Regions from separate parts of the Variovorax sp. VaC1 genome, predicted to be linked through region 2. Evidence: riboswitches for the same ligand, from Rfam matches in the RefSeq annotation. Region 2 holds a riboswitch; the other holds the start of a gene.

Region 1 (10,389 bases), on a different contig from region 2:
CGCGATTGAGCGAACGCACGCTGATCTCTAGCACGCAGGTCTCGGGAATCACGTTGTTCGCCTTGCCGGCGTGGATCGCGCCGACGGTGACGATGGCCATCTCCTGCGGATCGGCGTTGCGCGAAACGATGGTCTGCAGCGCCATCACGATGCTCGATGCGGCGACGATCGGGTCGGCCGAGCGGTGCGGCATGGCGCCGTGGCCACCCACGCCGGTGAGCGTGACGCTGGCGTAGTCCGACGAGGCCATGGCCGCGCCCTCGCGGAACACAAGGTCGCCCTGCCGCCGGCCCGGCGAGTTGTGCATGGCATAGACCGCGTCGCAGGGGTACTTCTCGAACAGGCCGTCTTCCATCATCTTCACGGCGCCGCCCATGCCCTCTTCGGCCGGCTGGAAGATCAGGTTGAGCGTGCCCGAGAACTCGCCGTGCTGCGCAAGGTACTTGGCCGCGCCGAGCAGCATCGCCGTGTGGCCGTCGTGGCCGCAGGCGTGCATGATGCCGGGCCTTCCGCTGCGGTAGGCCAGGCCGGTCTTCTCTTCGATGGGCAACGCGTCCATGTCGGCACGGATGCCGATGGCGCGCGTTCCACTGCCGCGCTTCAGGCGACCGACCAGCCCCGTCACGCCAAGCCCGCGCTCGACTTCATAGCCCCAGGCCGTGAGGCGCTCGGCCACCAGGTCGCTGGTGCCGAACTCTTCAAAACCGAGTTCAGGGTTCTGGTGGATCTGCTGGCGCACCGTGACGAATTCGGCGGCGTTCTTTCTCATGTACTCAAGGTAGTGCTGTGCGTTCTGCGGCATCGTCTTCTCAAAGGTTGGAAGGAAAGAATTCGTCGGCGGCTCAGGGTTGCAGCGCCATCGTGGACGGCAGCCGCGTCCAGGGCAGATCGGCCGGGTCGGCAGCCATCGGGCCCGGCGCCTTGGCCACGAGGATGGTGCTGGCAATGGGCGCGAAGTCGGCGCGAAAGTGCACCGAGCTTTTGTTGACCAGCAGCTTCATCGCCTCGGGCTCGATGCCCAGGTAGCGGAAGTACTCGCGGTCGAGCATCTGGCTCTTGCCGCTGGCCACGGCGATCCGCACACCGTCGATCTCCAGGCAGGCGCTCGGGCCGAGCGACACCACGCCGCCGCGCGACATCGGCCCCTTGCCCTGCACCTGCCCGTCGCTGAGCGCGGTCACTGTGAACAGGCCTTCGACCGGCGCATCGCTGAACTGGCCGCCCCAGGTGGGCACCGAGGTGCCGAGCGCGACGCGGATCTGCGCGCCCACGCCGGCTTCATGCGCAGCGGCTGCAGCGGCCGGGTCGAACATCAGCCCCAGCGCCACCTTCCCCGGAAAACGCTTGCCCGCGCCTTCGGCCAGCAGCGCATGCAGCATGCCGGTGGTGTTGCTGTCGGCACCCGCGCCGGGGTTGTCCTGCGTGTCGGCAATGACGACCGGACGGCTCGCGCCTTCCGCCAGTTCCAACGCCCGTGCCACGGCCACGCGCGGTGCGAGCACGTCGAGCCGCCATTGCGAGCGAGGCTGGTCGATGCGTTCGTACAGCGTGGCCACCGCCGCGCCGGCGTCATCGCCATAGCCCCACACCACCGGGCCGCACTCGGCGATGTCGGCGGCCGGAAAGCCGGTGGCAAAGCTCAGCACCGCGCCGTGCTGCACGTCGAGTTCCTTCAACAGCCGGTACACCGACGCGGCCGGCTCGATCATGGTCGACTGCACGTTCAGCGGCAGCAAAAAACTGAGCCGCCGCGCATGCAGCGGCTCGCGTGAAGCGCGCGCCACGCGGCGCTCCAGCAGCGTCGCGGCGAGCCGGCCGGTGTCGGCCATGTCGACGTGCGGGTAGGTGCGGTAGGTGGCCAGCGCATCGGCCTCGGCCAGCATCTGCGCGGTGATGTTGCCGTGCAGGTCCAGGCTCGCGACGATGGGCACGTCAGGCCCGACAAGCATGCGAATGCGGGCGATCAGCTCGCCCTCGGGGTCTTCCAGGTGCTCGGTCACGGCCGCGCCGTGCAGGTCGAGGTAGACCGCGTCGATGCCGCCATCGGCCAGGGCGGCGGCCAGGTCTTCGGTGATGGCGGCAGAGATGCGCTCGAACGCGTCTTCGGTCACGTGCGCCGAGGGCGTGGCACCGGCCCAGGCCGAGGGCACCAGCGACCAGCCCTTCTCGCGCGCCGCGTCGATGAAGCCGCCGACCGGAATGTTCCTGCCCGCGTAGGCTTCGACGATGGCGGCGCCGCGCCGGTACGGCGGAAAGCTCGAGCCCGCGTTGAACGCGGCCCAGTCGGCCTTGCTGGGCGCGAAGGTGTTGGTCTCGTGCTGGAAACCGGCGATGAAGACTTTCATGGAATCCTTTTTCATTGGCGTGGGAACGAAGGGATTTCAGCTGCGCGCAAAGGCGAAGTCGCGACCGGGCGCGGCAGCCAGCAGTTTGCGCGTGTATGCGTGTTGCGGCGCGAAGAACACATCCTTCACTTCGCCACGCTCCACGATTTCACCCTGGCTCATCACGATCACGCTGTCGCAGATCTGACTGGCCACGCGCAGGTCGTGGGTGATGAAGAGAATGCCGATCTTCAGCCGCTGCTGGATCTCGTCGAGCAGCCGCAGGATCTGCGCCTGCACCGACACATCGAGCGCCGACACCGCCTCGTCGGCGATCAGCACCTGCGGATCGCAGGCCAGTGCGCGCGCAATCGAGATGCGCTGGCGCTGCCCGCCCGAGAACTCGCTCGGGTAGCGGCGCAGCGCGTCGGGCGACAGCCGCACCAGCCGCATCAGTTCTTCGGCGCGCGCCCAGGCCTTGTCGTGCGGCATGCCGAAGTTGACCGGCCCTTCGACGATCGACGCGCCCACGGTCTGGCGCGGATTGAGCGAGCGGTACGGGTCCTGGAAGATCACCTGCACCGTGCGGCGAAACGGCGACAGTGCGCGCCCCCTGGCATGCGCCACCGAGCGGCCGTCGGCAAAGATGTCGCCCGAGGTCGGGTCGATCAGCCGCGCGATGCAGCGCGCCACCGTCGACTTGCCCGAGCCCGATTCGCCCACGATGCCCACGGTTTCGCCGGGCCGCACCGCCAGCGACACGTCGCGCGCCGCCGTCACCGTACGGCGCTTGCCGGGCCATGCGCCCGTGACGTAGGTCTTGCAGATGTTCACGGCGTTGAGCAGCGGGTAGGCGTCCGCGACCGGCGGGCGCTTGTGCGCGCACAGCTCGGGCACCGCATCGAGCAGCATCCGCGTGTAGGGCTCGCGCGGCGCCGTGAGCACCGCCATCTTGTCGCCCTTCTCGATCATGGCGCCCAGCTGCAGCACCACCACCTCGTCGGCGATCTCGGCCACCACGCCGAAGTCGTGCGTGATGAAGAGCACGGCCGTGCCGTTCTCGGTCTGCAGCTCGAGGATGAGCTTGAGGATCTCGGCCTGCGTCGTCACGTCGAGCGCAGTGGTCGGCTCGTCGCAGATCAGCAGCGCGGGCTTGAGGATCAGCGCCATCGCGATCACGATGCGCTGGCGCTGCCCGCCCGACAGCTGGTGCGGGTACGACGCGAAGATGCGCTCGGGCTCGGGCAGCCGCACGCGCGCCATGATCGCCAGGATCTTCTGCCGCCGCTCGGCCGCGCCCATGCGCACGTGCTGCGCCAGCATCTCGTCGATCTGCGCGCCGCAGGTCATGACGGGGTTGAGCGCGGTCATCGGCTCCTGGAACACCATGGCCATCGACGGGCCGCGCAACTGGCGCAGGCGCGAGGCCGGCGCGGCGAGCAGGTTCTCGCCCTGCAATTCGATGGCACCGCGCACCGGCACAAGGCCCGAAGGCAGCAGGCCCATCACCGCATTGGCAATGACCGACTTGCCCGAGCCCGATTCGCCGAGCAGGCAGACGATCTTGCCGGGTGGCACGTCGAAGGAAACCTTGTCGACCGCATGCGGCCGGTCGCCGCCGCGCGGCAATGCGATGGCGAGGTCGCGAACGGAAAGTACGGAGGCTTGTTGCGTCATGGCTCAGCCTCCGCGCTTGTTGAACTTCGGGTCGAGCGTGTCGCGCAGCCCGTCGCCCAGGATGTTCACGGCCAGCACCGTGAGCGCCAGGAAGATGCCCGGGAACAGCACGTTGTGCGGGTACTGGTTGAACTGCGCGCGGCCCTCCGCCATGATGTTTCCCCAGGTCGCCATGTCCGCCGGCAGGCCCACGCCGAGGAAGGACAGGATGGCCTCCACCAGGATCGCCGAGGCGCACACGTAAGTCGCCTGGATGATCAGCGGCGCAATCGCATTCGGCAGGATGTGCCGCGCAAGGATCTTCCAGGTCGGCGTGTCGAGCGCAATCGCCGCCTCGACATACGGCTCTTCGCGCACCGTCAGCACCACCGAACGCACCAGCCGCGCCACGCGCGGGATCTCGGGCACCGCGATGGCCACCACCACTGTGAGCAGCGTGCCGCCGAACAGCGCCACCAGGCTGATCGCGAACAGGATGCCGGGGATGGCCATGACGCCGTCCATCAGCCGCATGATCGCGCCGTCGATGCGCCGGAAGTAGCCGCCCAGCAGGCCCACGAGCATGCCGAACACCACGGCGAGCGCGGCCACCGCGATGCCCACCGTGAGCGACACGCGCGCGCCGTACAGCGTGCGGCTCCAGATGTCGCGCCCGAGGCTGTCGGTGCCCATCACGAACAGGTGCTCGAAGGTGTCGCCGGCCAGGCTGTTGAATTCGCCGCGCGTGCCGGGCATGAGGTTGCCGCTGCCGGGGTCGATGGCGGTCGGGTCGATGGTGCCGAGCCACGGCGCGGCCAGCGACATCAGCACGAGCAGCAGCAACACGCTGCCGCCCGCGCGCACCGACCAGTCGGCCAGGATGCGTTTGAGCAGCGAGCGCCGCTTCGGCGGTGCCAGCGCTTCGACGGCGATGTCTGGCGCTGCGGCCAGGGGAAGGGTCGAATCGGTCATGGTGTTTCCGTTCACTTCGTTCAGTAGCGGATGCGGGGGTCGAACACCAGGTAGCTCACATCGATCAGCAGATTGATGAGCACATAGATGACGGAAAAGAACAGCGTGATGCCCTGGATCAGCGGAAAGTCGCGCGACAGCACCGCATCGACCGTGAGCTGCCCGAGCCCCGGAATGGCGAACACCGTTTCGGTGACCACCACGCCGCCGATCAGGAGCGCGATGCCGATGCCGATGACCGTGACGATGGGAATGGCCGCGTTGGCGAGCGCGTGGCGCATCAGCAGCCGCGTCTCGGAGATGCCCTTGGCGCGCGCGGTGCGGATGTAGTCCTCGGTCATCGCCTCGGCCACGGCCGCGCGCGTGACACGCGCGATCAGCGCCACGTAGATGATCGACAGCGTGACCGACGGCAGGATCAGGTGCTTGATCCACAGCCAGGGCCCCTGGCTCAGCCGCTGGTAGCCCTGCACCGGCAGCCACTGCAGGTGCAGCGCGAAGATCCAGATGAGCACATAGCCGATCACGAAGGCCGGTATCGAAAAGCCCATGACCGAGAAGCCCATGAGCATGCGATCGAGCCACCCGCCGTGGCGCCATGCGGCGATCACGCCGAGCGGCACCGCGATGAGGATGGTCGCCACCAGCGTCACGGCCGCGAGCGACACCGTGGCCTCGATGCGCTGGCCGATCAGCTCCACCACCGTCTTCTTCATGAAGTACGACTCGCCCAGGTTGCCCTGCAGCAGTTGCGCACTCCAGTGAAGGAACTGCACGGGCAGCGACTGGTTGAGCCCCAGCTGCTCGCGCACGCGGGCGATGTTTTCGCTGGTGCCGCTGTCGCCCACGATGGCGGCGGCCGGGTCGCCGGGCGCGAGCCGCAGCATCAGGAACACGATGAGCGCGACGATGACGAGCACCGGCACGGTCGAGAGAATGCGGCGTGCAAGAAAGAGCAGCATGGGTGACTCCCTGATTCCAGCTGTCTCAGTTCTTCTTCAGGTTCCAGAACACGGCCACCGGCGAGCGCACCACGCCGCTCACCACGCCCTTGCGGTAGGCCGTGAGCGGCTTGTACTCGCCGATGGGCGCGTAGATGCCGGTGTCGTACACGCGCTGCTGGATGGCGGTGGCCAGTTCCTTGCGCTTGGGTTCCTCGCTGCTGGCGAGAAAGTCGGACTTGAGCTGCTCCAGTTTGTCGTCGGTGGCCCAGCCGAACCAGCCTTTTTCGCCATTGCCCGTGAGCGGCGCGAAGAACATCGGGTTCATGTTGTCGGCAATGCCCCAGCCGGTGATGAACAGGTTCCAGCCGCCATTGGCCACCGGGTCTTTCTTGGCGCGGCGCGTGACCAGCGTGGGCCAGTCCATCGACTGCATGTCGACGTTGAAGCCGGCCTGCTTGAGCAGTTGCGCCATCACCGGCGGAAACTTGTTGAGCACCGCGAAATCGGCCGGGTACATCAGCACCACGGGCTTGCCGTCGTAGCCTGCTTCCTTGAGCAGCGCCTTGGCTTTCTCGAACTGCGGCTTGCCGGTGAAGTAGCCGGTCTTGTCGGACGCGAAGGCCGAGCCGCAGGGGTAGATGGAAGCGCAGCTGTTGTACAGCTCCTTGTGCACCAGCTGGGCGCGCATCAGCGCCTCCTGGTTGATGGCCATGAAGGCGGCCTGCGCGATCTTCGGGTTGTCGAAAGGCGGGATCAGGTGGTTCAGGTGCAGCGCGAACGAGCCTTTCGACACGGGGCTGTCGAGCGTGATGGCGGGGTTGTTCTTGAGCGCGGTGTATTGCTCGGACGGCACCCACTCGATCATGTCGACCTCGCCGTTGGCCAGCGCATTGGCCTGGGTCTGCGCGTCCTTCAGGACGATCCATTCCATGCGGTCGACGTACACGTTCTTGCCGCCGGCCGTGCCGGAAGGCGCTTCGGCACGTGGCACGTATTTGGTGTTCTTCAGGTAGACGATCTTTTCGCCGGGGCGGTATTCATCCTTCTTGAAGATGTAGGGGCCGGAGCCGGTGGCGTCGTCGATCTGCTTGTCGGCCGGCGTGGCGGCCACGCGCGCGGGCATGATGAAAGGCGGGTTCGACGAAGGCTTGCTCAGTGCGTCGAGCACCATGCCGAAGGGCTCCTTGAAGACGAACCTGAAGCTGTTGGCATCGACCGCCTCGGTCTTGTCCATGGCGGCGAACATCTTCTGGCCCAGGCCGTCACGCTGCCCCCATCGCTTGAGCGAGGCGAGCACGTCGTCGGAGGTGACCGGCTTGCCGTCATGGAAGGCCAGGCCCTTGCGCAGCGTGAAGTTCCATGTTTTTCCGTCGGCGCTGGTCGTGTACTTGTCGACCATCTGCGGCAGCACCTTGCCCCGTTCGTCCACGCCGAAGAGCGTGTCGTAGACCATGTAGCCATGGTTGCGCGTGACGAAGGCGGTGGTCCAGATCGGATCGAGGATCTTCAGATCGGACTGCGGCACCAGGCGCAGCACCTTGCCCGCGTCCTGCGCGAAGCTGCTCGCGGCAGCGGCCGCGAACATCGCGCCTGCGAGGACGGTTTTCATCAGGGATTTCTTCGACAGCATGGTTCAGTTCTCCGGTTGAAAGAAAGAGGAAGGTGTGGCCGTGAAAAGGCTTCGGCCACGCGCAGGCTGTCGCCACGGCAAAGCCGTTGGCGCGGACGCGCGAGGCGCTCGGATGGAAGTCATGGACACAGGCTCCGGAAGCGAACAAGGACACGCCGCGCGTTGGCGCGGCGTGCCCCTGCTGTCCTTTGGCCTGAGAGATTCACCATGCACGCGCATCGCGCATGGCTTGCCCCTTCGGCGGCTGCCCTCGGCGCCTTGACGGCGCCGGGCAACGCTCTCCAGCGTTAGAAAAAATCCAGTCTTGGGACCTGAGCGTTCTGGGCTATCGCCTTCGGTAATGCACTAACTCGAAGCATCGAGCCGGCATTTCTCCTGGATCAATCTCTCCAAGCAGTTTGCGTGCCACTCAGGCCACCCGGGCCGGATGGCACGCCGGAAAAAACTAGTTCAGCCCGCCGCCGCAGAAGTCGGCCTTTTCGATCGTCTTGTCGGTGAAGTTGACGCTCGTGCGCTTGTCGGCACTGGGGCCGGTGTGCGCGGGCCAGTCGCTTTGCAGCCACGTATAGCGCCACACGTAGGGGTCGCCGGCCTTGGCGGGCTCGCCGTAGGCGATGCGCAGGTTGCCCCTGCTTTCGTCGTGGCAGTGCTTCGAGGTCTTGTATTCCTTCTCGGTGAAGCAGGCACGGATCATCCGCGAGCACCAGAACGGAATGCCTTCACGCACGGCCTTGGCCGGCTGCCCGGCCGGCGTGTCGAGCGGCACGAAATCGGCCGTGACGGACGACGCACCCCCGCCCGAGTAGCTCTCGGATTCGCTCTGCGTCACGGCCACGGCCCAGCGGCCTTCGGCCAGCGGATAAAGCGCCGGTGCAAGCGCGAGAGACACCTTGGGGTCGCCGCTCTGGCGGTCTTGCTGCAGCGAGAGGGCATATGCCGAGAAGTCGTGCAGGCGTTCGAGTTGCCAGGCGTTGGCGGCGGTGTTGCGCTTCACGCGCGCCATCGCCAACGGCTTTTCTGAAATGACCAGGTAGTCATCGGCCTTGCCGTCGCGCGGCTGGTGCAGCTTCAGGGCCTGGGCATCGCAGGGCTGGGGCAGCAAGGCGCACAGGTGGGCGCGCCAGTCGACATCGACGGATTCCGGCGCCTTGACCGCGAAGAAGACCTGCGCCGAGGGCGCGGCCACGGCGGCGCCCGCGAGCCCCATGGCGGCGAGCCATGCGCCGGCACCGAGGGTGAGGAGTTTTTTCATGCGCGAATGGTAGCCAGCCGCCGCCGCCCGATGGGGTAAAACCGGCGCGTGAACACGACCGCCTCTCCCCTTCCCCACCCCCTTCTCCAGATCCAGGACCTTGGCTTCGCATATCCGGGTCAACCCGTACTCGCCGCCGGCTGGAACGCCGCCATCGGCCCCGGCGTCACGCTGCTGCATGGCGACACCGGCACCGGCAAGTCGGCGCTGCTCCAGGCGATCGCGGGGGCGCTGCCCGCCACCGGCCGTCTGACGGCGGCCGGCGCGCGCCTGGACAGCGCACCCGAGGCCTATCGCCAGAACGTGTTTTTCGTCGACCCGGCGACGGAGCGCTTCAACGACGTCACGCCCCGGGAATGCACGGCCACCCTGAACAAGGGCAACCCGCATTTCAGCGAAGAAAAGTGGCAGGCGCTGGTCGAAGGCTTCGCCCTGGGCCAGCACCTGGACAAGAAGATGTTCATGCTTTCGACGGGTTCGAAGCGCAAGGTCTGGATGGCGGCCGGGCTGGCGTCGGGGCGCCCGCTGCTCCTGCTGGACGAGCCCACCGCCGGGCTCGATGCCGCCTCGATCCGCTGCCTGTGGGGCGCGCTCGCCGGCTTTGCCGGGCAGTCGGCGCAGGCCGTCATCGTCGCCAGCGCCGCGCGGATCGACACCGTCCCGCTCGCGGCCACCATCGACCTGCCGCTGCATTGACACAGGCCGCCGCGGGGTGATCCGGCCGCGAAATGCCGCCCCGCCCGCGCGCCCGGCGACAATCGGCGGTTCCGGCGGCCAGATCCCGCCTGAACTCCCTGCCACCCGACAACACTGCATTACGGAAGCAAGCGCATGAGCACGAAGCAACCCACCATCGTCTACACCCTGACCGACGAGGCGCCCCTGCTGGCGACCTACGCGTTTTTGCCCATCATCCGCGCGTTCACCAGCCCGGCCGGCATCGACGTGACCACCAGCGACATCTCGGTGGCAGCCCGCATCCTGGGCGAGTTCCCTGAATTCCTCGGCGACGGCCAGAAGGTGCCCGACAACCTGGCCGAACTGGGCAAGCTCACGCTCAAGCCCGAAGCCAACATCATCAAGCTGCCCAACATCAGCGCCTCGGTGGCCCAGCTCAAGTCGGCCATCAAGGAACTGCAGGGCAAGGGCTACAAGATTCCCGACTATCCCGAGAACCCGACCTCGGACGAAGACAAGGACATCCGTGCGCGCTACAACAAGTGCACCGGCAGCGCCGTGAACCCCGTGCTGCGCGAAGGCAACTCCGACCGCCGCGCGCCCAAGGCCGTCAAGGAATACGCCCGCAAGAACCCGCACAGCATGGCCGACTGGAGCCAGGCCTCGCGCTCGCACGTCTCGCACATGCACGGCGGCGACTTCTATCACGGCGAAAAGTCCATGACGCTGGACCGCGCGCGCAACGTCAAGATGGAACTGCTGACCAAGAGCGGCAAGACCATCGTGCTCAAGCCCAAGGTCGCGCTGCTGGACCGCGAAGTCATCGACTCCATGTTCATGAGCAAGAAGGCCCTGCTGGCCTTCTATGAGAAAGAGATCGAAGACGCGCACAAGACCGGCGTGATGTTCTCGCTGCACGTGAAGGCCACGATG
Region 2 (10,389 bases):
GGCGAGGTGCTGATGAAGATCGGCCGCTTCTCGCTGACCACCAACAACATCACCTACGCGGCCTTCGGTGACGCGGTGATGAAGTACTGGCAGTTCTTTCCCACCGGCAATGCCGACTGGGGCCACATGCCGGCCTGGGGCTTTGCCGACGTGGCGGCATCGAACGTGAAAGGCGTGGCGGTGGGCGAGCGCTTCTACGGTTACTTTCCGATCGCGAGCCACCTGCGCATGCAGCCGGTGCGCGTGACGGCGCGCGGCTTCTACGACGGTGCGGCGCACCGCAGCGAGCTGGTGTCGGCCTACAACCAGTACATGCGCTGCAGCAACGACGCGGGCTACGTCGCCGAGCTGGAGAACTACCAGATGCTGGTGCGCCCGCTCTTCATCACCTCGTTCATGCTGGCGGACTTTCTGGAAGACAACGGTTTCTTCGGCGCCAAACAGGTGGTGGTGTCGAGCGCATCGAGCAAGACGGCCTTCGGCACGGCGTTCTGCCTCGACAAGCGAGAGGGCCTGCAGCTGATCGCTGCCACTTCGGCAGGCAACCGCGCGTTCGTTGAAGGCCTGGGCTGCTACGACCGCACTCTGAGCTACGAAGAGATCACGTCGCTGCCGGCCGGCGTGCCCACGCTCTATGTCGACTTTTCGGGCAACGACGACCTGCGCGCCACCATTCACCATCACTTCGGCGACGCGCTGGTGTACGACTGCTATGCGGGCTCGGCGCAGAAGACCGAGTTTCTCGGCAACACCGATGCGCTGCCCGGCCCGACGCCCCAGCTGTACTTTGCGCCCGTGCAGATCCGCAAGCGGAATGCCGACTGGGGCCCGGAGGAGGTCAACCGCCGCTTCAACGCAGCGCAGGGCAACTTCATCGCCGAGTTGAGCCGCCCCGGCAACCGCTGGATGACGCTGGTGCGCGGCGAAGGTTTCGCGCATGCGCAGGCGGTGATCGCGAACCTGCATGCGGGCAAGGTCGATCCGCGCGAGGCGCACGTCATCGCGATCGGCTGAACTTCCGCGCGGTCGGCGCGTCACAGTGCGTTACGAGGACACGGCCGTGGTGCGGCCGTTATTGGTGCACCATAGCCCGTCTGCCACTGCAGCCTTCGCAAAAGGAACCGACTCCATGTCCGACAGCGACACGCGCGACGCCCCCGAATTCAGACCTCGCCGCGAGGCCCCGATGGGGACCATCGTCGTCATCGCCCTGCTGGTGCTGGCGGCGGCCTTCTTCGGCTGGCGCTGGTACCAGCAGCAACAGGTCAAGCCGCCCGAACCGGCGCCGGTCGCGGCCGCACCGAACGATGTGCCCGCGCCACCGCCGGCCGCCGAACCCACCGGCCCGCAGAACCCGGTCGATGCGCTCGCGCCGCCCGATGCGGCCTTGCCCAAGCTCGCGGAATCCGATTCGCGCGTGATGAAGGCGCTGTCGGAACTGCTCGGCGGCAAGAACGCGAGCACCTTCCTGCGCTCCGATGACATGGTGCGGCGCTTTGTGGCCACCATCGACAACCTCACGCGCGAGCACGCGCCCGCCAGTGCGTGGCCGGTGCAGCCGACGAGCCAGCGCTTCATCACCGAGGGGCCGCAGGGCGGCACGCAGACCATCGCGGCCAGCAATGGCGCGCGCTACAACGGCATCGTGCTGCTGGCCGAATCGGTCGATCCGGCGAAGGCGGCGGCGGTGTACGCCAAGCTCTATCCGCTGTTCCAGCAGGCGTACGAAGAGCTGGGCTACCCGGGCCGCTACTTCAACGACCGGCTCATCGCGGTCATCGACCACCTGCTGCAAGCGCCCGAACCTTCGGGCCCGGTGCAGGTCCGGTTGATCGAGGTGAAGGGCGACGTGCCTTCGACGCGGCCGTGGGTGCGCTACGAGTATGTCGACCCCAAGCTGGAGTCGCTGTCTTCCGGCCAGAAGATCATGGTGCGCCTGGGCCCGGAGAACGAGCGCAAGGTCAAGGCCAGCCTGCGGGGGCTGCGCCAGCAGATCGCCACGGCGGACATCGCCAAAAAGAAGAAGCAGTGATGCTGCTTCGGCCATCGCCTCCACGGAGATGGCGATGGCTGCACCCGGCGGAGTGACCGCGCCGCGTGTGCGCGGCGGGTCAGCAGGTCCGCGGGGTCGTCGGCCTCAAGCTTCTTCGGTTTCCTTGTAGTCGCCCACCGGCACGCAGCTGCAGAACAGGTTGCGGTCGCCATAGACGTTGTCGACGCGGCCGATCGGCGGCCAGTACTTGGCCAGCTTGAGTTCGGCCAGCGGGAACGCGCCGAGTTCGCGCGAGTACGGGTGCGACCATTCGGTGCCGAGCAGGCTGGCCGCGGTGTGCGGTGCATGCTTGAGCGGGTTGTCTTCCTTCGGCCAGACGCCTTCTTCGATGCGGCGGATCTCGCCGCGAATGGCGATCATCGCGTCGATGAAGCGGTCGAGCTCGGCCAGCGGCTCGCTCTCGGTCGGCTCGACCATCAACGTGCCGGGCACCGGGAAGCTCAGCGTGGGCGCGTGGAAGCCGTAGTCGATCAGGCGCTTGGCCACGTCTTCGGCAGTGACGCCGCTGGTGTCCTTCAGCGGGCGCAGATCGAGAATGCACTCGTGCGCCACATGGCCGTTGGGGCTCGCGTACAGCGTGGGGTAGTGGTCTTTCAGGCGCGCGCTGATGTAGTTGGCGCTCAGGATGGCGGTTTCGGTCGCGGCCTGCAGGCCCTTGGCGCCCATCATGCGGCAGTACATCCAGCTGATCGGCAGCACGGCAGCATTGCCCAGTGGCGCAGCCGACACGGCACCCACGCCGTTCGATGCGACGCCGGCCGTTGCATGGCCCGGCAGGTAGGGCACGAGGTCTTCGACCACGCACACCGGGCCGACGCCGGGGCCGCCACCGCCGTGCGGAATGCAGAAGGTCTTGTGCAGGTTCAGGTGGCTCACGTCGCCGCCGAACTCGCCCGGCGCGGCCACGCCGACCAGCGCGTTCATGTTGGCGCCGTCGACGTACACGCGGCCGCCGTGCTCATGCACCAGCTCGCACAGTTCTTTCACGCGGGTCTCGAACACGCCGTGCGTGCTCGGGTAGGTGATCATCACGGCCGCCAGGTTGGCGCTGTGCTTCTCGCAGGCGCGCTTCAGGTCGTCCATGTCGACGTTGCCTTGCGCGTCGCAGGCCGTCACCACCACCTGCAGGCCCACCATCTGGGCGCTCGCGGGGTTGGTGCCGTGGGCGGACGAGGGAATCAGGCAGATGTTGCGATGGCCCTGGCCCTTGGCTTCATGGAAGGAGCGGATGGCCAGCAGGCCCGCGTACTCGCCCTGCGAACCGGCGTTGGGCTGCAGGCTGATGCCCGCATAGCCGGTCGCCTCGCACAGCCAGGCGCGCAGCTGCGCGTCGAGCTGCGCATAGCCCTGCAGTTGGTCGGCCGGTGCGAAGGGGTGGATGTTCGCGAACTCGGGCCAGGTGATCGGAATCATCTCGCTGGTCGCATTGAGCTTCATCGTGCAGCTGCCCAGCGGGATCATGCTGCGGTCGAGCGCGAGGTCCTTGTCGGACAGGCTGCGGATGTAGCGCAGCATCGCGGTTTCGCTCTTGTGCGTGTTGAACACCGGGTGCGTGAGAAACGCGCTGGTGCGGCGCAGGTCTTCGGGGATCAGCGGCGTGGCGTTGCCGGCAAGGTCGTCGAAGCGCGGCATCGGCGTGCCAGCGGGCACGAACAGCGCCCACAGCGTTTCGACGTCGGCGCGCGTGCTGGTCTCGTCGAGCGAAATGCCCAGGTGCTGCTGCAGGCGCTGGCGCAGGTTGACGCCGGCGGCGTGGGCACGCTCGATGATCTTCGGCGTGTCGTCGCCGGTGCGGATCGTCAGCGAATCGAAGGCGGTGCTGTTGACCGGCTCGCGGCCCATCTGCACGAGGCCTTGCGCGAGGATGGCGGTGAGCGCGGCCACGCGCTGCGCGATGCGCGTCAGTCCATCGGGCCCGTGGTACACGGCGTACATGCTGGCAACGACGGCCGGCAGCACCTGCGCGGTACAGATGTTGGACGTGGCCTTCTCGCGGCGGATGTGCTGCTCGCGCGTTTGCAATGCCAGGCGATAGGCGGGCTGGCCGTGCGTGTCGACGCTCACGCCGACGAGGCGGCCCGGCAGCGAGCGCTTGAACTCGTCGCGGCAGGCCAGGTAGGCGGCGTGCGGGCCGCCGTTGCACAGCGGCATGCCGAAGCGCTGCGTGGTGCCGCAGACGATGTCGGCGTCCCATTCACCCGGGGGCGCGAGCAAGGTCAGCGCCAGCAGGTCGGCCGCGACGATGAAGGCGGCGTCGCACTGGTGCGCATGGCCCGCGAGCGGGCGCAGGTCGTGCACGTGGCCGGTGGTGGCGGGGTACTGCGCGAGCACGCCGAAGAAGGCGCCGCTCACCATCAGGTGCGGCAGCGTTTCCGACACGGTGCTGACCTTGACCTCGATGCCCAGCGGCGCGGCGCGCGTCTTGATGACCTCGATGGTCTGCGGATGGCAGTCGCCCGACACGAGGAAGACGTTGCTCTTGCTCTTCACGCTGCGCTTGGCCAGCGTCATGGCCTCGGCGGCGGCCGTGGCTTCGTCGAGCATCGAGGCGTTGGCGATGGCCATGCCCGTCAGGTCGCACACCATCGTCTGGAAGTTGAGCAGGGCTTCCATGCGGCCCTGCGAGATCTCGGCCTGGTAGGGCGTGTAGGCGGTGTACCAGGCGGGGTTTTCCAGCACGTTGCGCAGGATCACGCCGGGCGTGTGCGTGCCGTAGTAGCCCTGGCCGATGAAGCTCTTGAACACCTTGTTCTTCGACGCCAACGCCTTCAGTTCGGCCAGCGCATCGGCTTCGGTCACCGGTGCGGGCAGGCGCATCGGCCGTGCGCGGCGGATGGCCGCGGGCACGATGCCGTCGATGAGTTCCGCGCGCGTTTCCGAGCCGATCACCGGCAGCATGCGCGCCTCGTCCGCCGCATCGATGCCGATGTGGCGGGCAAGGAATTCTTCGGCGTTCTCTAGTTCTTGCAAAGAGGGAAGGGCGGGGATCGGCATGGCGTGATGGATCGGCGTTAAGGAAGAAAAGACTCAGCGGTCGCCGCCGGGCTGGCCCGACGCGGGCCTTGCCTTCCCCGTGGGGAAGAGCACAGCACACGAAGTGGCAAGCCGGGGGGCGCGCATTTTCAGGATTCGGCGGCGAACTTGTCGTAGGTGGCGGCGTCGAGCAGCGCGTCGAGTTGCGCGGGCTCGCTCAGCTTGACCTTGAAGAACCAGCCGCTGGCCAGCGGGTCGCTGTTGGCCAGCGACGGGTCGGCGCGCAGGGCTTCGTTGACTTCGGTGATCTCGCCCGACACGGGCATGAAAACATCGGCGGCGGCCTTGACCGATTCGACGACGCCGGCGACTTCGCCCTGCGCGAAGGTCTTGCCGACTTCAGGCAGGTCGACGAACACCACGTCGCCCAGCGCGTCCTGTGCGTGCAGGGTGATGCCGACCGTGGCGGAGCCGCCTTCGGCCGAGACCCATTCGTGGTCCTTGGTGTACTTGATGCTCATGAGAAAACTCCTCGTGGAAAAAATGATGATCGGGGTGCAGAGCCTAGCCGGGTCTGCCGTTGCTCAGCCGCGGTAGTAGCGGGTGGGCACGAAGGGCATGGTCGAGACTTCCATCGGCACGGGCTTGCCGCGCACGATGGCCTGCACGCGCGTGCCGGGTTCGGCGAAGGCGGTGGCCACATAGCCCATGGCGATGCAGCGGTCGGCCGTCGGGCCGAGCAGGCCGCTGGTGACGATGCCGATGTCATGCCCCTCGAAAGATTGCAGCAGCGTGCCGTCGCGCACCGGGATGCGTTCGAGGGCGACGAGGCCGACGCGCTTGCGCTTGAGCGTGTCGTGGTCGGTGTGGCCGGCGGCGCCCGCGGTGGCTGCGGCGAGCTGCGCCAGGATCTTGGCCGCACCCGGAAAGCCGCCTTCGCGCGCGCCGCCCGCGCGGCGCACCTTCTGCATCGCCCAGTTGAGCGAGGCTTCGACCGGCGTGGTGGTGGTGTCGATGTCGTTGCCGTACAGGCACAGGCCGGCTTCGAGCCGCAGCGAATTGCGCGCGCCCAGGCCGATGGGCTTGACCTCGGGCTGGGCCAGCAGCAGGCGGGCGAGGGCGTCGGCGTCTTTAGCCGCCACCGAAATTTCGAAGCCGTCTTCACCGGTGTAGCCGCTACGGGTGACGAAGGCAGCAATGCCGCCGATCTGCACCGCGCCGCCGGTCATGAACACGAAGCGCTCGATGCCGGGCGACAGGCGCGCCAGCGTGGCGGCGGCCTGCGGGCCCTGCAGCGCGAGCAGCGCGTGGTCGGGCAGCGGTTGCACCTCGCAGCGCGCGCCGATCTTGCGCTGGATGTGGGCGATGTCGTCGACCTTGCAGGCGCCGTTGACGATCACGAAGATCGAGCCATTGCCTTCGTTGAAGAACATCAGGTCGTCCAGGATGCCGCCTTCGTCGTTCAGCAGCAGGCCGTAGCGCTGCTTGCCGGCGGGCAGGTCGATCACGTCGACGGGCATCAGGGTTTCGAAGGCGGCTGCGGCGTCGGGGCCGATGAGGCGCAACTGGCCCATGTGCGAGATGTCGAACAGGCCGGCCGCATCGCGTGTGTGCTTGTGCTCGGCCATCAGGCCGGCGGGGTATTGCACCGGCATCGAGTAGCCGGCGAAGGGGACCATGCGGGCGCCAAGCTCCACGTGCAGGTCGTAGAGCGGCGTCTTGAGAAGCGGGGCGGCGGAAGCGGAGGAAGTCACCAGGAGGCACTCCAAAGGGGCAGTCGAAATCCATGGCTGCAACGCCACGGGCCACCCCTGCTGTCCGCTTTACCTGAGAGATTCGCCCCACGATCGGGGTTTGCTCCTTCGGTGGGCCGGTGCAATGCATGCATGCAATGGCCTCTCTCCAGCAAGGAAACGCCGGCTTTCACCGGCGCCTTGTCAGTCCTTTTGCCTGAGCGTTCGGGAAACCCCTGCGCCTTCGGCGGCCCCGTCGCGCGGGGCTCTCTCCTGACCCGGGCGAGTGTAGTGGATCGCGCGGGCCGGGGCTTCGGGTTTCAGTGCACGACCTCGGCCGGCGGCAACAGTTTGTCGATGCGCTCGCGCAGCGATTCGGCCCGCTCCGCGCCGGCGCTTTTCTCGATTTCGGTGAGCATCAGCGCGGCGATGGTCAGCATGGCTTCGCGGTCGCGGGCCTCGCGCAGGGCGTCGCGCATCTGCAGCGCGAACTTGGGGTCGCGCCGCACGAACATGCGCTCGCAGATGTCGAACAGGAACATGCGCGTGGTGGCCAGCGAACGCTTGCCGTCGAAGGTGTCGGTGGAGGTGGCGACGCGGATCGGTTCGGCGGCGGGCAGGGGAGCGGGCTGCGCGGCCGCGGCGGCCTGGGCTGCCGCTTGTGCGGCGGCTGCGGCGGCGGCCGCCGGGTCTTCCAGATAGCCCCGCTGCACCAGGGCCTGGATCGCCTGCTCGGCTTCGCCGCGGTTCGTGAAGAGCGGGCTGAAGTCGGTCAGCGAGCGCCGACCGTCGGCCATCAAAAGCAGCGCGCGTTCACGCTGGCTGAGCGTGCGCTGGCCGCCCTGGAGTTCGTCGCGCGCCTTGTCGGTCTTGGTGGGAAACATGGCAGCCACAGCTTTCGGAGATCGAAGGCTGGAGCATCGTTGCAAGTGGTGACATCTTCATGAACCTTTTCCCCTTACAGAAAGGGAATTTACAAGGGGGATTGCCACCTGCTTCCCCGGTGCGGATCAGGCGCCGACGCTTTCCTTGCGGATCAGCCACTGGTTGCCCACGCGTTGCAGCTCCAGCGTCTTGCGGTCGGTGTGGTTCAGCCTGTCGGCGCGGTAGATCTGCTTGAAGCGCGCGCTGGCGGTCTGGCCGCTGACGCTGATGACGAGGTCGTCGATGGTCACGCTGATCTTCGACTTGCTCGCGATGCGGGCGCGGCGATCGGCTTCCCAGCGCTTGCGGTCCTTGCCCCGGGCCGGCGTGAAGTCGGGCGCATAGGCGGCAAGGTAGCGGTCCACGTCGCGGGCCGACCAGGCTGCAGCCCAGGCGCGCACGGCGGTTTCCACTTCGGCGATGCCCGCGGTGGGTGGCGCCGCGGGGGCTGCCGCAGGGGCTGCGGCGGGTGGTGCTGCCGGAGCCGGTGCTGCGGCAGGCGCGGCAGGCGCCGCGGGCGCGGCCGCTGCAGCAGGTGCCGCCGGTGCGGCGGCAAGGGCTGCCGTGGAGAGCAGGCCCCCGGCAAGAAGACAGGTGACGAATCGATTCATGGCGCGGTTTCCCTCTTTGTCAGTTATCAGCGTCGAGTGCGACGCCGATTCTGGCAGCGAACCCGCCCCGGGCCGAATCGAATCGATGCCGTTCAGGCCGCGGCGGCCCCGTCGAGTTCGACCGGCGCAATCACCTGTGCCCGGTTGCGCAGCCGCAAGGCCAGCACCGTCGCGACGCACAGCACGCAAAGCACCACCGTCAGCGTGACGCCCAGCCCGCGCGCATCCGACAGCATGCCGAACAGCGGCGACACCAGCCCGCCCACCGACAGCGCCAGCCCGAGCGTGATGCCGCTGGCCGTGGCCGGGTTGCGCGGCAGGTAGTCCTGCGCCAGCGTGACCTGTGCCGCGAACGGCAGGAACATGCTCAGGCCGAGCAGCGCGGTGCAGGCCAACGCCCAGCCGGCCGTCGGTGCGAGCACGAGGCCCGCAAGCGCCGGCAGCGCGAGCAGATAGCCGCTGCGGATCGTGCCCATGCGGCCGATGCGGTCGCCGAGCCAGCCGCCCAGCAGCACGCCCACAGCGCCCGCCGCCGTGAAGCCGGTGAGTGCCGCGGCGCCCTGGAAGGTCGTGCCGTGCAGGTCGCGGGTGATGCGCAGTGAGAGCATCGACAGCACCGTCACGTAAGGAATCGACCAGCCCACGATGGTCGCGACCAGCAGGCTGAAGGCGCGCCAGTCGTTGTGCGGCTTCAGCACCTCGCTGCCGGCCTGCTTGCGGGCCAGGGCCGCCGCCGCGGCGCCGGCACCGCCCCGCGCATTGGCCACCACCCACACCACGCCCATCGCCAGTGCCGGCACACCCAGCAGGTAGCTGTGCGACAGGCCGCCACCGCCGACCACCGTGGCTGCCAGCAAGGGCGCGAACGAGGCGCCGATGGTGCCGCCCACCGAGAACACGCTCATCGCCTTCTGCGAGGCGCCGCCGGCCGCGCGGGCCGCCACCGTCGCGGGCGGGTGGTAGGCCGCGATGCCCAGCCCGCACAGCGCGACCGCGATCCAGGTCAGCAGGTAGCTCTGGCTCAGGCCCGCCAGCACCACGCCCAGTGCCGCCACCAGAAAGCCCGTCGGCACCAGCCAGCTGCGCGGATGGCGGTCGGCGTACAGGCCGAACAGCGGCTGCACCACGCTCGACAGGCCAGTGGCCGCCAGCATCAGGCCGCTCACGGCCGTGTAGCTGTAGCCGCGCTCCAGGACCATGAAGGGCAGCAGGGCGGGCACGAGGCCCTGGTAGAGGTCATTGACGGCATGGGTGCCGGTGAGCAGCCCGAGTCGGCGCTTGTTCATTCGATCGCTTCCTTGATTGGTTTTCCGAGTGGAAAGGCATCGTAGGAAGCCGTGCGAAGATGTTCTCGCTACGAATCCACAAGCATCGTCGAGAAATGGACAAACTCAATCTGCGACCCGAGCAAGGCGAATCGACGCCGCGCGCCGTCGCCGTGCTGGCGACCGACCCCGAGGGCGATGCCTTCATTCCGCCGCACACGCACCGGCGCGGCCAGCTCATCCACGCGATCTCGGGCGTGATGATCGTCAGTGCCGTGGCCGGCAGCTGGGTGGTGCCGCCCGGCCGCGGCGTCTGGGTGCCGCCGGGCATGGAGCACCAGATCCGCATGGCCGGCGAGGTGAAGATGCGCACCGTCTTCGTCGAGCCCGGCACGCGCGCGGACCTGGGCAGCGAGTGCCGCGTGATCCACGTCGGCGCATTGCTTCGGCAACTGATCGTCACGGCCGTGTCGGTGCCGCTGGACTACGCGCCCGGCAGCCGCGACGAGCGTGTGATGGAGCTGATCCTCGACGAGATCGAGGCCGCGCCCGCGCTGTCGCTGCACGTGCCGATGCCGCGCCACGCCCGGCTGGCGGTGCTGTGCGAAGAACTGGTGCGCGACCCGTCGCTGCCCGCGACGCTCGACGACTGGGCGCTGCGCCTGCACATGAACACGCGCACGCTGGCGCGCCTGTTCCAGCGCGAGACCGGCATGAACTTCGGCGCGTGGTGCCGGCAGGCGCGGCTGCTCTTGAGCCTGCCCCGCCTGGCGGCGGGCGCGTCGATTCTCGAAGTGGCGCTGGCGCACGGCTACGATAGCCCCAGCGCC

Evidence for each region. A riboswitch is a leader RNA that binds a small molecule or an ion and turns the genes downstream of it on or off. The one in region 2 is predicted to bind glycine.
Region 1: linked by a shared signal. The riboswitch ahead of ACGLHS_RS28600 (ABC transporter substrate-binding protein) and the one ahead of gcvT (glycine cleavage system aminomethyltransferase GcvT) in region 2 are both predicted to bind glycine.

What each region holds. Positions count from the first base shown of each region.
Region 1 is NZ_JBIGLT010000008.1:139,527-149,915, forward strand. Features, by position in the region: gene ACGLHS_RS28575 (M20 aminoacylase family protein) at 1-802, opposite strand, end outside; gene ACGLHS_RS28580 (M81 family metallopeptidase) at 843-2,345, opposite strand; gene ACGLHS_RS28585 (dipeptide ABC transporter ATP-binding protein) at 2,382-4,001, opposite strand; gene ACGLHS_RS28590 (ABC transporter permease) at 4,005-4,952, opposite strand; gene ACGLHS_RS28595 (ABC transporter permease) at 4,973-5,914, opposite strand; gene ACGLHS_RS28600 (ABC transporter substrate-binding protein) at 5,940-7,505, opposite strand; glycine riboswitch at 7,698-7,821, opposite strand; gene ACGLHS_RS28605 (hypothetical protein) at 7,972-8,778, opposite strand; gene ACGLHS_RS28610 (ATP-binding cassette domain-containing protein) at 8,827-9,474, shown strand; gene ACGLHS_RS28615 (NADP-dependent isocitrate dehydrogenase) at 9,610-10,389, shown strand, end outside.
Region 2 is NZ_JBIGLT010000001.1:689,875-700,263, forward strand. Features, by position in the region: gene ACGLHS_RS03380 (DUF2855 family protein) at 1-1,014, shown strand, start outside; gene ACGLHS_RS03385 (DUF3014 domain-containing protein) at 1,130-2,032, shown strand; gene gcvP (aminomethyl-transferring glycine dehydrogenase) at 2,138-5,047, opposite strand; gene gcvH (glycine cleavage system protein GcvH) at 5,176-5,547, opposite strand; gene gcvT (glycine cleavage system aminomethyltransferase GcvT) at 5,611-6,783, opposite strand; glycine riboswitch at 6,831-6,942, opposite strand; glycine riboswitch at 6,955-7,045, opposite strand; gene ACGLHS_RS03405 (hypothetical protein) at 7,080-7,643, opposite strand; gene ACGLHS_RS03410 (hypothetical protein) at 7,770-8,294, opposite strand; gene ACGLHS_RS03415 (MFS transporter) at 8,387-9,580, opposite strand; gene ACGLHS_RS03420 (AraC family transcriptional regulator) at 9,676-10,389, shown strand, end outside.